Regions from separate parts of the Rossellomorea marisflavi genome, predicted to be linked through region 3. Evidence: riboswitches for the same ligand, from Rfam matches in the RefSeq annotation. Region 3 holds a riboswitch; each other region holds the start of a gene.

Region 1 (4,267 bases), 1.2 Mb from region 3:
AAAACTGGTTCCCGTGTTCAAGTTTCAACCACTGGTTCTTTCCTGTACTCAACACTTCTTCCAGTGGACGTTTAATGGTTGATTGGGTTAACGCGTTGTCATCAAGGTACGCACGGTAAGCCGCATTTTGCTCATGAATCAGAAGGTCTTTTCCGATTACGGCAGTTGGGTAAGGGAATTCATGGAAAAGCTGATGGAAGATATCGTAATTATGCCTTACCTTTTTGGAAAGCTGGAAAGCACGTCTTCCTTCCTCAATTGCTTGGATCAATGCCTCTTTTCCTGAAGTGATAAGCACTCCATGAAGGCCCATGGATTCGGCAGCTTGCACGGTTACCACATCGCCTATGATGGATTCATAACCGGCTTCCTTGAGGGATTCGAGGAGGGCCTTCACTTCCGTCCTGTTGGCAATGGTCTTTACTTCAATGTCGTATTCAAGGATATTGCATAGAGTTGCGGCCCCTTGTGTAACAGACGCAAATCCGACTAGCGCGACTTTCTTTCCGATGTTTTTAATCAGCGTAAAGACGCGTAGCATATCGTAGCCTGATATTTGAATATGGATCACCGGTAGGGAAGCCACCTGTTCGATTGCCAGTGCCGTGCCTCCGCGACTGATGATGATATCGTACTCCTCCAGCATCGTTTGACGTGCAAAGTCAGCCCCCTCCTCGAGGTTGGCGACAGTGACGTCCATCTTCACGTCTGGAGGGAGGTCAAGCTGCTTGCTGACTTCAGCCATCCCACTATAAGGTGCTATTAAGAGAACTTTCATGTCCGACATACTCCTAATCTGTTGCATATTTAAACACTATTATGTCACACCTGGGTACTGATGTCACGAGGAGGTATCCGCCGGTCACCATCTCTTGAATTGATTACGACCCGCTTTTTTTGCTTCATACAAGGCTTCATCACAACAGGCATAAAGCTCTTCCAAAGTTGAGGTCTTGAAGGTGGTGATGCCTATACTGACTTGATATGGGACGGTGCTCTTGGTTGAGTGGAGAGAAGAAATCAATTGTTCAGTGAAGCGATTTGAGGCCTCTATCCCTTTATCAACAAGCAAGATGGCAAATTCATCTCCACCATATCGTCCAAACAGGTCCTTATCCGTTAATTGACCCTGTATCGTTGTGGTCATATCTTGAAGGACTTGATCCCCTGCCAAGTGACCATATGTATCGTTGATCTGTTTAAAATGATCGACATCAAAGAGAAGGAACGAGTGTTGCATCCCTTTTTTGTTGTGACGAATAAGTTCTTCTGCGCTTCTGGTGAATGCCCGTCTATTCAGTACTCCTGTCAGATCATCCTGATTTGCCAAGATGACGAGTTCCCGGTCGACCTTTTCCTTCATCAAAAGAAGGAAGGCAAGATTCATCAGATTCGATAATACATAAAAAGTTAGCAGGACAACCAATTGAAGGACTCCGGGATTATATAGAGTAAAGGATTGGATGGGGATGAAGAATGAACTGAAGCCCCGGACGATGGAGAAGATGACGCCAACCCCATAAAGCAGACCCACAACCTTCATCAGAAGGGATGAACTCCTGAAACCGACCAGACAAACCGGTGAAAGAAGGATGGCCGTCACGAACGAATAGTAAGCGATGCGGATAGGCTCTGTGCTGCCAAAGATAAATAAGATGGAAAAGCCCATAATCCCGACGATCGTCACATATATATAGATGAGCCTCATCTTAGGACGTAAAAAGCCCTGAAGATTCACTAGCGCTGCAACTTCCAAAGAGGTCCCGGCATATAAGGCGATGTTTGCCAGCCAAATCGACAGTACATCCGGAATATCCCCACGGAACACCATTAGGGAAACGGCCGTGATCTGGAGGCACTTGGCCAAAAAGAATCGATTCAAGGTCGAATCCCTTTTGTGGGTGAATCCGTATGCTCCAACCATGATCAAGGTGAACAAGAAGCCGATAAACAAGACGGCTGTGATGATGGTGGAATTCACGTAGATTTCCATGCCAGCACTCTCCTAACTCGTAAACGTTCAGATGCTTCATTATATCAGACCCAGGACTTTCTATGTGTTTGTCGGTTGTCAGGGATCATAATCTTTCAGAAATCAGGATAAATGACTAGTTCAATGGATTGACAGTTTCCTGGTTTAGTTGTAGACTGTTAGAGAAAATTTAATAAGACCTCGCTATGAATAGTGAGGTAGAGGTGCGAGATTTAACAGTCCTTGACGGAGCTTGAGAAGCGTCGATGTCAGGGAGAAGGAAATGTCGCCGAAGTGGGATCATATTTCTCGGTATGACTTGCTGGGTCTGTAGTTAAGAGCTGCAGGACTGTCTCAATAAACGTCCCGGTTTATTGAGTTGTGCTATCTCATTGGGGAATAGAGAGGACTTATGGGTGACTTCGTATACTACGGCCTGAGTTGATCTCAGGCCGTTTTTTGTTTGTCCAAAAGCATTTACAAAAAACAGGGGGACGAAAAGAATGAAAAAAAGAGTAACGATCTTCGCATTATTGTTGGTTTCGGCACTGGTTATGTTGGCAGGCTGCGGGAAAAGCGGTGCTTCCGGATCTGAAGACAAAGACACTTTCACTGTAGGTCTTGAAGCAGGATATGCACCATTCAACTGGTCTCAAAAAACGGACGCCAATGGAGCAGTTAAAATCAAAGGAAGCAAGGAATATGCCGGCGGGTATGACGTGGAAATGGCGAAAAAGCTTGCAGATAAAATGGGCAAAAAACTCGTCGTTGTGAAAACAGAGTGGGACGGACTCGTTCCTGCCCTGAACTCAGGTAAGATCGACGCCATTGTCGCAGGGATGTCCCCAACGGCTGAGCGAAAAAAAGCCATCGACTTCTCTGATAACTACTACAAGTCCGATCTTGTCATGGTCGTGAAAAAAGGCGGTAAATATGAAGGAGCCAAGTCGATCCAAGACTTCAAAGGGGCTAAGGTGACTGCCCAATTGAATACGTTCCACTACTCTGTGATCGATCAGATCAAAGGGGTTTCCAAAGAAACGGCAATGGATAACTTCCCTGCCATGAGGGTTGCCCTTCAATCAGGCATCATCGATGGATATGTATCGGAACGTCCGGAAGCAGTGAGTGCTTCGACAGCCAATGACGACTTTGCCATGGTTGAATTCAATGACGGGTTCAAAACGTCAGAAGATGATACGGCCATAGCAGTAGGAGTGGAAAAAGGAAGCGACCTGACGGAAGAAATCAATAAAGCATTGAAGGATATTTCAGAAGACGAACGTACGGAAATTATGGATCAGGCCATCAAGAATCAGCCTGCAGAGCAGTAATCATGTTGCTGGTCAGGCAATATGAAGAAGGAGGAGAACAATGAGCTTAGAGTGGGTCATCAGAATTATTACAGACAACTGGGCCATGTTCTTGCGAGGAGCGGGTGTGACCCTGTTGATTGCCTTTGTCGGTACCGTGATCGGTGCCGCCATCGGCCTGTTGGCAGGTGTCATCCGGACCATCCCAGTCCCTGAAAGCGGACCGAAGAAGGTCATCCTTAAAGTAGTGAACATCGTACTATCCATCTACATCGAATTCTTCCGGGGCACGCCGATGATTGTACAGGCAATGGTCATCTATTACGGTTCGGCCATGGCCTTCGGGTTCGATATGAACGTCATGGTAGCGGCTTTCATCGTCGTCTCCATCAATACGGGTGCCTATATGGCCGAAATCGTCCGCGGTGGGATCATCTCCATCGATAAAGGACAATTCGAGGCTGCCCAGGCCATCGGGATGAACCATGTGCAGACGATGTGGAACGTCGTCATGCCGCAGGTCGTCCGTAATATTCTTCCGGCAACGGGAAATCATTTTATCATCAATATCAAAGATACATCCGTCCTGAATGTCATCTCTGTATCGGAGCTGTACTTCCTGACCAAATCCGTGGCAGGGAACAACTTCCGTTACTTCGAATCATTCTTCGTCGCATGTATGATCTACTTCGTCATGACATTCGCCGTGACCAAGATCCTCCGTCACTTCGAGAAGAAGCTCGACGGACCGGACAGCTACACAATGGTAGATGCGAAAGCCAAATAAGGAGAAGGAGGAAGCCCTGTGGAAAACGTCATAGACATCCAGCATTTGAACAAATCCTTCGGCACCCATGAAGTGCTCAAGGACATCGACTTTTCAGTGAGAAAAGGGGAAGTGGTGAGCATCATCGGTTCCTCTGGTTCCGGTAAATCCACCCTTCTCCGCTGCATCAATCTATTGGAAAAACCGAGCGGCGGA
Region 2 (4,267 bases), 320 kb from region 3:
CAAGTGCCGGAATGAAGATCTTGTTCGCCACTTCAATTCCCTTTTTGACTCCACGGAAGAGGATACCGAGGGCAACCACCCATACAATGACCAGTGGAATGAATACGCCAGGGACGATGCTTCCCGTCTGCCCTGCACTCACATCCAGTTTCAAGTATTCCCCGAACAAGAAACCTTCTGTATCATCTCCCCAGCCAAGATTGAAGGAGAATACACTGTACGACATGGCCCAGGCGATGATGACTGAGTAGTAGGTCGAGATGACAAACGCAATGGCAACCTGCCACCAGCCAAGCCATTCAAGCTTGCGGTTCATCCTGAAATAAGAAAGAGGAGCTGAGCCACGATATTTATGCCCGATCGTGAATTCCAGGATCAAAAGCGGAATCCCCGCCGTTAAGAGAGCGAATAGATACGGGATGAAGAATGCTCCTCCTCCATTTTCATAGGCGACCGCCGGAAAGCGCCAGATATTCCCTAGTCCAATGGCGGATCCGACAGCCGCCATAATAAAGCCTGCACGGGTGCCGAACTGACTGCGATTTTCCATCTTATTTCCCCCTGTGTCATTCCAATCATATAAGATTGAAATTTTTATATTTTCTGAACATTAAATCTAAAGACAGTATAGCTAGTTCTAGGACAATTGTCAAAGAGATTTTTCATAATTCAGATACATTACAGGAGAATGCATTACTAATTCCCCACACCTCTTTCCCCATATAAAGATGCGCTTGCGGAGAACTGTTGATAACTCATCATTCCCGAATTAAAAAAGAAGCCGGGATGAATTCCCGGCTTCTTGCTAATGCTGTTCTGCCACTGTTTCTGATTTCTTGCCGACCAGGAACGATACTCCAACAACGAGCACGATGACCGTCAACAGCCCGAGCCACGTGTTCTCGGTGAATCCAAGGACAAGATAGCCGACAGCGGCTGCACCCGCTGCAATGAGGGCATATGGCAGCTGGGTGAGGACGTGGTCGATGTGATTGCTCCCTGCCCCGGTGGAGGAAAGAATGGTGGTGTCTGAAATCGGAGAACAGTGGTCTCCGAATACCGCTCCAGCAAGGACAGCAGCCATTGATGGAAGCAGGATCGTAATATCCGTGTTGGCCGCAATCTCTCCAGCAATCGGGAGTAGCAACCCGAAGGATCCCCAAGAAGTTCCCGTTGAAAAGGCCATGAATCCAGCCACAACGAACAGGATGAACGGCAGGGCCGCAACAGGTATGTTCGATTGTTCAACGAGACCTGCAAGATACTTTCCTGTCTCCAATTCTCCGATCAGCGTAACGATCGTCCAAGCGAAGAACAAAATGTAAACGGCTGGCAACATCGACTTAACCCCTTCAATGATCCCTTTACCGAGCGCACTCCCTTCCACGCCTTTCATGCTCACCTGTCTGAGGAAGAAGAGCAGGGAAACGATGAATCCGACGATCCCTCCGAGAATCAGAGAAAGCGTTACATCGGTGTTCTCGAACACTTTGAGAAGGTCGAAAGATCCCACCGCACGGTATCCAGTCCAAAGCATGGCCCCGACTGTCCCTACGACAAGAGCGACGATGGGCCAGACAAGGTCACCTACTGTTCCCCTAGGACTGACGGGAAGCTCATTTTTAAGCTCTCCAGGGATTTCTTTTGATGCATCATACAGCTCTCCAGTCTGGATTGCTTTCACTTCATGCTCCCGCATTTTGCCAAAGTCGATACCCCTGATGGCAATCAACAATACGAAAAGGATCGTGGCCCAAACGTAGAAGTTCATGGGAACAACTTGCACGAAGGCTGAAAATGCCGAGATGTCGGTTACATTATGGGCAGCCAGGATCGTTCCCATGATCCCGATGATGTACGCCCCCCAGCTTGAAACCGGTGAAACAACACAGATTGGGGCTGAGGTAGAATCAATGATATAGGCAAGTTTTGCCCTTGAAATGTTGTGACGGTCCGTGACAGGACGTGCCACCTGACCGACCGCAAGTGCATTGAAATAATCATCGATGAAGATGATGATACCGAGTACGGCAGCAAGGAGTTGTGCACCCCTGCGGGTCTTCACGCGCTTGATGGCCCATTCACCGAAGGCACGGCTTCCGCCCGTGATATTGATGAATGCCGTGATGATACCAAGCAGAAGCAGGAAAAGAATGATGAAGATATTCCCCTTATTCCATTCTCCATCTGCGTAAAGATTTCCGATGAATCCATCCCATACGAGGGAGAGCGTTTCACCGATCGAAAAATTAGCTATTAAAAGTGCGGATGCCACAATCCCTACACCGAGGGATAATAGTACCCTCCGCGTCAATACGACCATCAAGATGGCCAAGAGTGGCGGGATTAATGAATAAATGGTGTTTTCCATGATTTCCTCCTATGAATTGATAGGGGGGAATGCTGAAACATGATAGAAGGCAAACAAAAAAGGCAATGATAGAGATACTATCATTACCTTGTCAGTAACGTCAGTGCTCCATCACGATCTGTAGCTCCCCATTATAGAGTGCCTCTATAATGACAGTGTCATCCTTTTTCAAGATGACCCCAGCATCCATGCATTCGACATGCATGACTACTTCGGCAAAAGTTCCCTTTCATCTGTTCTCTCTGTTGTCATCCTCAAACAGCTTACTAATGAACCCTGCGCCTCTACCCCATCGGATTGACGATGTGGTTGCTTATAAAATTTTCTATACAACTATATCAAACTGCCGGGTCTTTGACAATGAATATTCCCCATTGGAAATATTTTAAACCTATCACGCAAAAAAGACCCCCACTAGTGAGAGGTCATGTACGGGAAGGAATCCCGACTTCAAAATCCGGATCAAAGCCTGTGATGATCACATCAAATTCCTTGCTTAAATCGATTTCATAAGGGGATTCCAGCCGTTCTCCCCCTTCTTCGACGATCCGGACAACAGGGCGGTCGGTCACCCCTTGATTCTGCTCGGCCACGATGGCTTTCCGATCATCATTCAGCTCGATGATCATTCCATTCGGATAGATGGCCACGGAGCGCCTGAAGGCTTCAATGACCTCCCTGTCGAACAAGGTCCCCGCTCCTGCATAAAGGATCTCGAGGGCCTGATGGGGAAGCATGGCATCCCGGTATACCCGATTGGAGGTCATGGCATCAAAGACGTCAGCGACCGCGATGATCTTGGCGAATGGATGGATATCTTCTTCCTTGATCCCCCGGGGATACCCGGATCCGTCTAATCTCTCATGATGCTGATACGCACAGTGCGCTACCAGGATGGATACTGAATGGAGGCCGCGGAGAATTTCGAATCCCCTCTCGGAGTGAAGTTTGATTTCAGCAAATTCCGCTTCCGTCAGTCTGCCCGGCTTCATGAGGATTTCCTCAGATATGCACATCTTGCCGATATCATGAAGAATCGCTCCCACCCCGAGCTGTTCCAGCTGCTTTTGGGGAAGATTCAGCTTGAGGCCGATCGAAAGGGTATAAAGTGTCACATTGAACGAATGATGAAAGATATAAGAATCATAGGAGAAGACATCTGTCAGGATCGTCAGAAGGTCATTGTTCTCCTTGACTTCCTGCAGGACGACTCCGATGATGCCAGTCATTTGCCTGGCACTCTCCTCAAACAGCACGCTTTTCGGGATGCTCGATTGCTTGACCTGACTGAATGCCTTCTCGATGCTTTTGATCGTCTCCTGTCTCACTTTCTTTGAAACGGTCTCTTTGACCTCAATTCCATGGGAAAGAGAATCTTCGATATAAACATATTGGATATTCAACTCTAACAGCCGCTGAATCATGCGATCCGTGAGCGGCACGCGATCATGAATCAGCATCTTCCCTCTCATGTTATAGACCGGTGAACCTAGAACCATGCCGGATCTGATGGACCTTGTAGAAATGAGCATCATACTAATCTCCTATATATCCCCTTCATTTTTCGACAAAATTTACTAATATGTCCATTATAAAGGAAACCTGTAATTCTGCAAGGTATAATTACCTATTGCAAGGGATTATTCATAGAAGAATGGCAAATCGGTTCCATCAATTCTTCATTTTGCCTAGTTTCCACCCAAGCACATCCCGTAAGAATTCAGGCATGAAATATTTCTTGGGTTTTGTTTTAAGGGATGGGAAGAAGTGACCGAATGTAAACATATCCGGCAGAGCCACCTTGTAGCTCTCATGTGGGTCAAGACGTGCTCCCCCCACCAACAGATCACCTTCAGTAAAGCTGATATTGGTGTAGACGAATTGCCCGAGTACCCT
Region 3 (4,267 bases):
ACGGAAGAATCCGAATCTGCTGGCGTTATTCTTGGACGTGAACGCAATGTAGATTCCATAGATCGCATGGAAATACAATGGAAGGAAAATGATGAAGATCTCCAGGAAATAGCGGAAAGGTAGACTTTCCATGAAATGTGCTGCCTGATTGAACGATTCTTCCCCGCCAGTGGCAAAATGGTTCACCACTAAATGTTGCGTTAAGAATAATCCAACCGGAATCACACCTAGTAATGAATGAAGCCTGCGAAAATTAAACTCTCGATTTCCAGCCATGATTTACCCCCCTTAATCATAAAATATGAATCTTCCAACTAATCTCCGCATAAAAATTAGATTTTTATTCATATTTTATATTGTAACAATTATGTGACACATCCATTTTACTCCCATGGAGTGACAGCGTCAAGAAAACGTATACATAAATTCGACAATATCGGAAAAATAATTTAGTCCCGCATTTGTCACAAAATCGTAAGAAAATTCAATCAAAACAAACAGGATTTGTTATAGCGCCAAAATATCCCATGCCCACTTTTTTTCGAGTATGGGATGATTAATTTCCCTCTCATGTATATAATAGTTTTATAGAAAGAGGGGATATATTTGGAACAGAAAAAAGAAGAAGTCGTAGAGTCCCAGTCCGTTCCCGTCTTCGGATATGAACTGATACGCGATCTGCTGCTACCCGATATCCTCGGGAAACACACACCCGATATTCTGTACTGGGGCGGTAAACAGCTTGCAAGGAAATTCCCCCTTCCATCCAATGATGAACTGATTTCATTCTTCCGTGAAGCCGGATGGGGAGATCTCGCCATCGTTGAGCAGAAGAAGAACGAAATCACGTTCGAACTCAGCGGGGAATTCGTCAAGCGCCGCAATTCATTGAAATCGGATGCCTCCTTCAAATTGGAAACGGGCTTTCTTGCCGAATTTGTCCAAATGCAGTACAAATTCGTCACCGAAGCGACTGATGAACTACATAAGCGAAACCAGACCGTCAAGATCACGGCCGTCTGGGATGACAAAGACAGGGTCGAATGACCACAGAAGGCAGGCCCGCTCCCATGAGGAGCGGGCCTGCTTTTTGATGATCACAGGGTGATTTCTTCCACTTTCACTTCATCAAGATGGAAAGAGGAATGCAGCACCTGTGCCGCTTTATTCATAAGATCTTCATCCACGACGACGGAGACTTTGATTTCAGATGTACTCACCATCTTGATGGTGATCCCGTTATCTGCCAGTACTTCGAACATCTCTGCTGCGACACCCGGATTCGAGATCATGCCTGAGCCGACGATGGATACCTTCGACAGTCCCCCTTCATATTCCACATGGGTGAAGCCAAGGGATTCTTTATGCTGTTCGAGGACCTCGAGGGTCTCTTCAAGATCATGTCCTTTGATGGAGAACGACAGATTGGTCGTATTCTGTTCTGTTTGACTTTGAATGATGATATCAACATTCAGGTGATGCTCCGCTAGCGTGGTGAAGATCGAAGATAGCCCCTTCAACGCATTATTCAGACCGAAGACCGTCACCCTTGTGATTTCATTCTCGAACGCTACGCCGCGTACAACTAGATTTTGTTCCATGCTTGCTTCCTCCTCAATATAAGTACCTTCGATCCTCTCGATGCTTGAACGGACTTCCAATGGAATCTGATAGTTTTTGGCAAATTCCACGGCCCTCGGATGGAGGACGCCCGCCCCAAGATTGGCAAGCTCCAGCATTTCGTCATAGGAGATGCTGGAAAGCTTCCTTGCTGCTTTTATATAACGGGGATCGGATGTGTAGACCCCGTCTACGTCTGTGTAAATGTCACAGCGTTCCGCCTTCAGGGCTGCTGCGATGGCGACGGCCGTCGTATCGGATCCGCCGCGGCCAAGGGTGGTGATCTCACCTGATGCAGTCATTCCCTGGAATCCGGCCACGATGACGACCTTCCCTTCATTCAGATGGGATGCCAATTTTTCCGTGTGGATATTGGTGATCCTGGCATTGCTGTGGATGGATTCCGTCTCGATCCCGGCCTGCCAGCCCGTAAACGAAATCGCGTCCTGGCCGACCTGGATGAGGGCCATCGTCAAGAGTGAGATGGTCACCTGCTCTCCTGTAGACAGAAGCATATCCATTTCACGTTTGCTCGGCTGCGAGCAGATTTCCTTTGCCATGCCTACAAGGGCATCCGTCGTTTTTCCCATTGCGGAAACGACGACGACGACGTCATTCCCCTTTTCCTTCTCTTCCACCACACGTGAAGCCACATGCTGAATCCGTTCCACTGATCCCACCGAAGTTCCGCCAAATTTCTGAACGATTATACCCAATGCTTCTCCCTCTTTCTTCTTGATTGGATGCGGAGCACCCTGATGGATTAGAGCTACTATCTGATTCCGGCTTTTGGCATCCCCATGCCGGGGACACCGTCATGCAGCAGGTATAAAAAAAAGCAATGAGACGAAGCATCTCATTGCTTTTTGAACACTGCATACGAACAAAAAAGGTTCAGTCGGCATTGTGAGATAGCTCTCCAAGATGAATCATCTTGACAATCCTGCATCTATTAAATGCAGAACCAGCGCAGCCGATATGAGTGCGGCTTCACTTCGGCGGTCCTCCCCTTTCCAGTCACATCTCCAGGGCTCATACCCTTCCGTGAACTGTACTATTGAAGTCCGCACCTCTATCACCACTTAAAAAGTGATAATGTTTTTAATTTTTGTTCATTATAGCACAATCATTTTTGGGTATCAACATCCTTTTCCCCATTATCATGAAGTTTTTCATGAAGTTCCATAGCGACTCGCTCCGGGATCCCAAGTTCCCTGAACTCTTCCAAGGTTGCTTCTTTCATCCGTTTCATCGATCCAAAATGCTTCAACAGCTGTTTTTTACGCTTCGGACCGATTCCGTCGATATCATCCAGCATGGATTGGAACGCACTTTTCCCCCTGAGCTGGCGATGGAAGGTGATGGCGAACCGGTGGACTTCATCCTGTATGCGCTGAAGCAAATAAAATTCCTGACTCCGTTTCTCTAATGGGATGATCTGGAGGGGATTCCCGTACAGCAGTTCCGAGGTCTGATGCTTATCGTCCTTTGCCAAACCGCCCAGAGGCACATCGAGACCCAATTCGTTCTCCAACACTTCCCGGGCCGCTTCGATCTGCCCCTTTCCTCCATCGATGACAATCAGGTCGGGGAGGGGCAGTCCTTCCTTCAGCACCCTTGCATACCTTCTCCGGATCACTTCCCTCATGGATTCATAATCATCCGGTCCGGTGACGGTCTTGATTTTGTACTTTCGGTATTCCTTTTTTGCGGGCTTCCCGTCTAGGAACACGATCATGGCCGAAACGGGATCCGATCCCTGGATATTGGAGTTATCGAATGCCTCGATACGGAACGGAGTATAAATGCCCATCTGTTCCCCGAGTCTTTCCACCGCTTTGATCGTACGGTCTTCATCCCGTTCGATCAGGGCGAACTTCTCGTTCAATGCCTGCTTGGCATTTTTCTCAGCAAGGCGCACCAGTTCCTTCTTCTTTCCGCGCTTCGGTTGGACGGTCCTCACGTCAAGGAGTTTCTCCACGAGTTCCACATCGATTCCTTCCGGGAGGAAAATCTCCTTCGGTTTGAAGTGATTGGACTTGGAATAAAACTGTCCAATGAAGGTCAGGAACTCATCCTCCGGTTCATTATAGATCGGGAACAGGGAAACATCCCGTTCGATGAGCTTCCCTTGCCGTACGAAGAATACCTGGACGCACATCCATCCTTTGTCGATGCCGTAGCCGAACACATCGCGATCGGTGAAGTCCGTCATGGTCATCTTTTGTTTTTCCATCGTTGCCTCGATATGCTGGATCTGATCACGGAATTCCATGGCACGCTCGAATTCCATCTTTTCAGATGCTTCCTGCATCTTTACGGAGAGCTGCTCCTTGATTTCCTTATACCCGCCATTCAGGAAACGGGCGATTTCATCCGTCATCTCGCGGTAGGTTTCATTATTCACTTCCTTGATGCACGGTGCCAGGCATTGTCCCATATGGTAGTACAGGCATGCACGGTCCGGCAGCGTGGTACATTTCCGAAGTGGATACAGACGGTCGAGCAGTTTTTTCGTTTCGTTCGCGGCTCCAGCGTTCGGATACGGACCGAAGTACCGTCCCTTGCCGCGCTGTACCTTGCGGGTGGTAATGAGCCTAGGGTGACGCTCGTTGGTCAGCTTGATGAACGGATAGCTTTTATCATC

The links. Region 3 has a riboswitch for lysine ahead of K6T23_RS15620 (aspartate kinase). Riboswitches for the same ligand answer to the same signal wherever they lie in the genome.
Region 1: it holds a riboswitch for lysine, as region 3 does, so the genes downstream of both, K6T23_RS21680 (transporter substrate-binding domain-containing protein) here and K6T23_RS15620 (aspartate kinase) in region 3, are expected to answer to the same signal.
Region 2: it holds a riboswitch for lysine, as region 3 does, so the genes downstream of both, K6T23_RS17280 (Na+/H+ antiporter NhaC family protein) here and K6T23_RS15620 (aspartate kinase) in region 3, are expected to answer to the same signal.

Annotation. Positions count from the first base shown of each region.
Region 1 covers NZ_CP081870.1:4,213,017-4,217,283, reverse strand. The annotation lists gene K6T23_RS21690 (sigma-54-dependent transcriptional regulator) at 1-778, opposite strand, end outside; gene K6T23_RS21685 (GGDEF domain-containing protein) at 863-1,993, opposite strand; lysine riboswitch at 2,184-2,367, shown strand; gene K6T23_RS21680 (transporter substrate-binding domain-containing protein) at 2,476-3,306, shown strand; gene K6T23_RS21675 (amino acid ABC transporter permease) at 3,347-4,072, shown strand; gene K6T23_RS21670 (amino acid ABC transporter ATP-binding protein) at 4,091-4,267, shown strand, end outside.
Region 2 covers NZ_CP081870.1:3,300,067-3,304,333, forward strand. The annotation lists gene K6T23_RS17275 (sodium-dependent transporter) at 1-550, opposite strand, end outside; gene K6T23_RS17280 (Na+/H+ antiporter NhaC family protein) at 806-2,371, opposite strand; lysine riboswitch at 2,485-2,666, opposite strand; gene K6T23_RS17285 (HD-GYP domain-containing protein) at 2,797-3,906, opposite strand; gene K6T23_RS17290 (bifunctional metallophosphatase/5'-nucleotidase) at 4,043-4,267, opposite strand, start outside.
Region 3 covers NZ_CP081870.1:2,976,704-2,980,970, forward strand. The annotation lists gene K6T23_RS15610 (succinate dehydrogenase cytochrome b558 subunit) at 1-276, opposite strand, end outside; gene K6T23_RS15615 (YslB family protein) at 607-1,047, shown strand; gene K6T23_RS15620 (aspartate kinase) at 1,098-2,336, opposite strand; lysine riboswitch at 2,525-2,703, opposite strand; gene uvrC (excinuclease ABC subunit UvrC) at 2,747-4,267, opposite strand, start outside.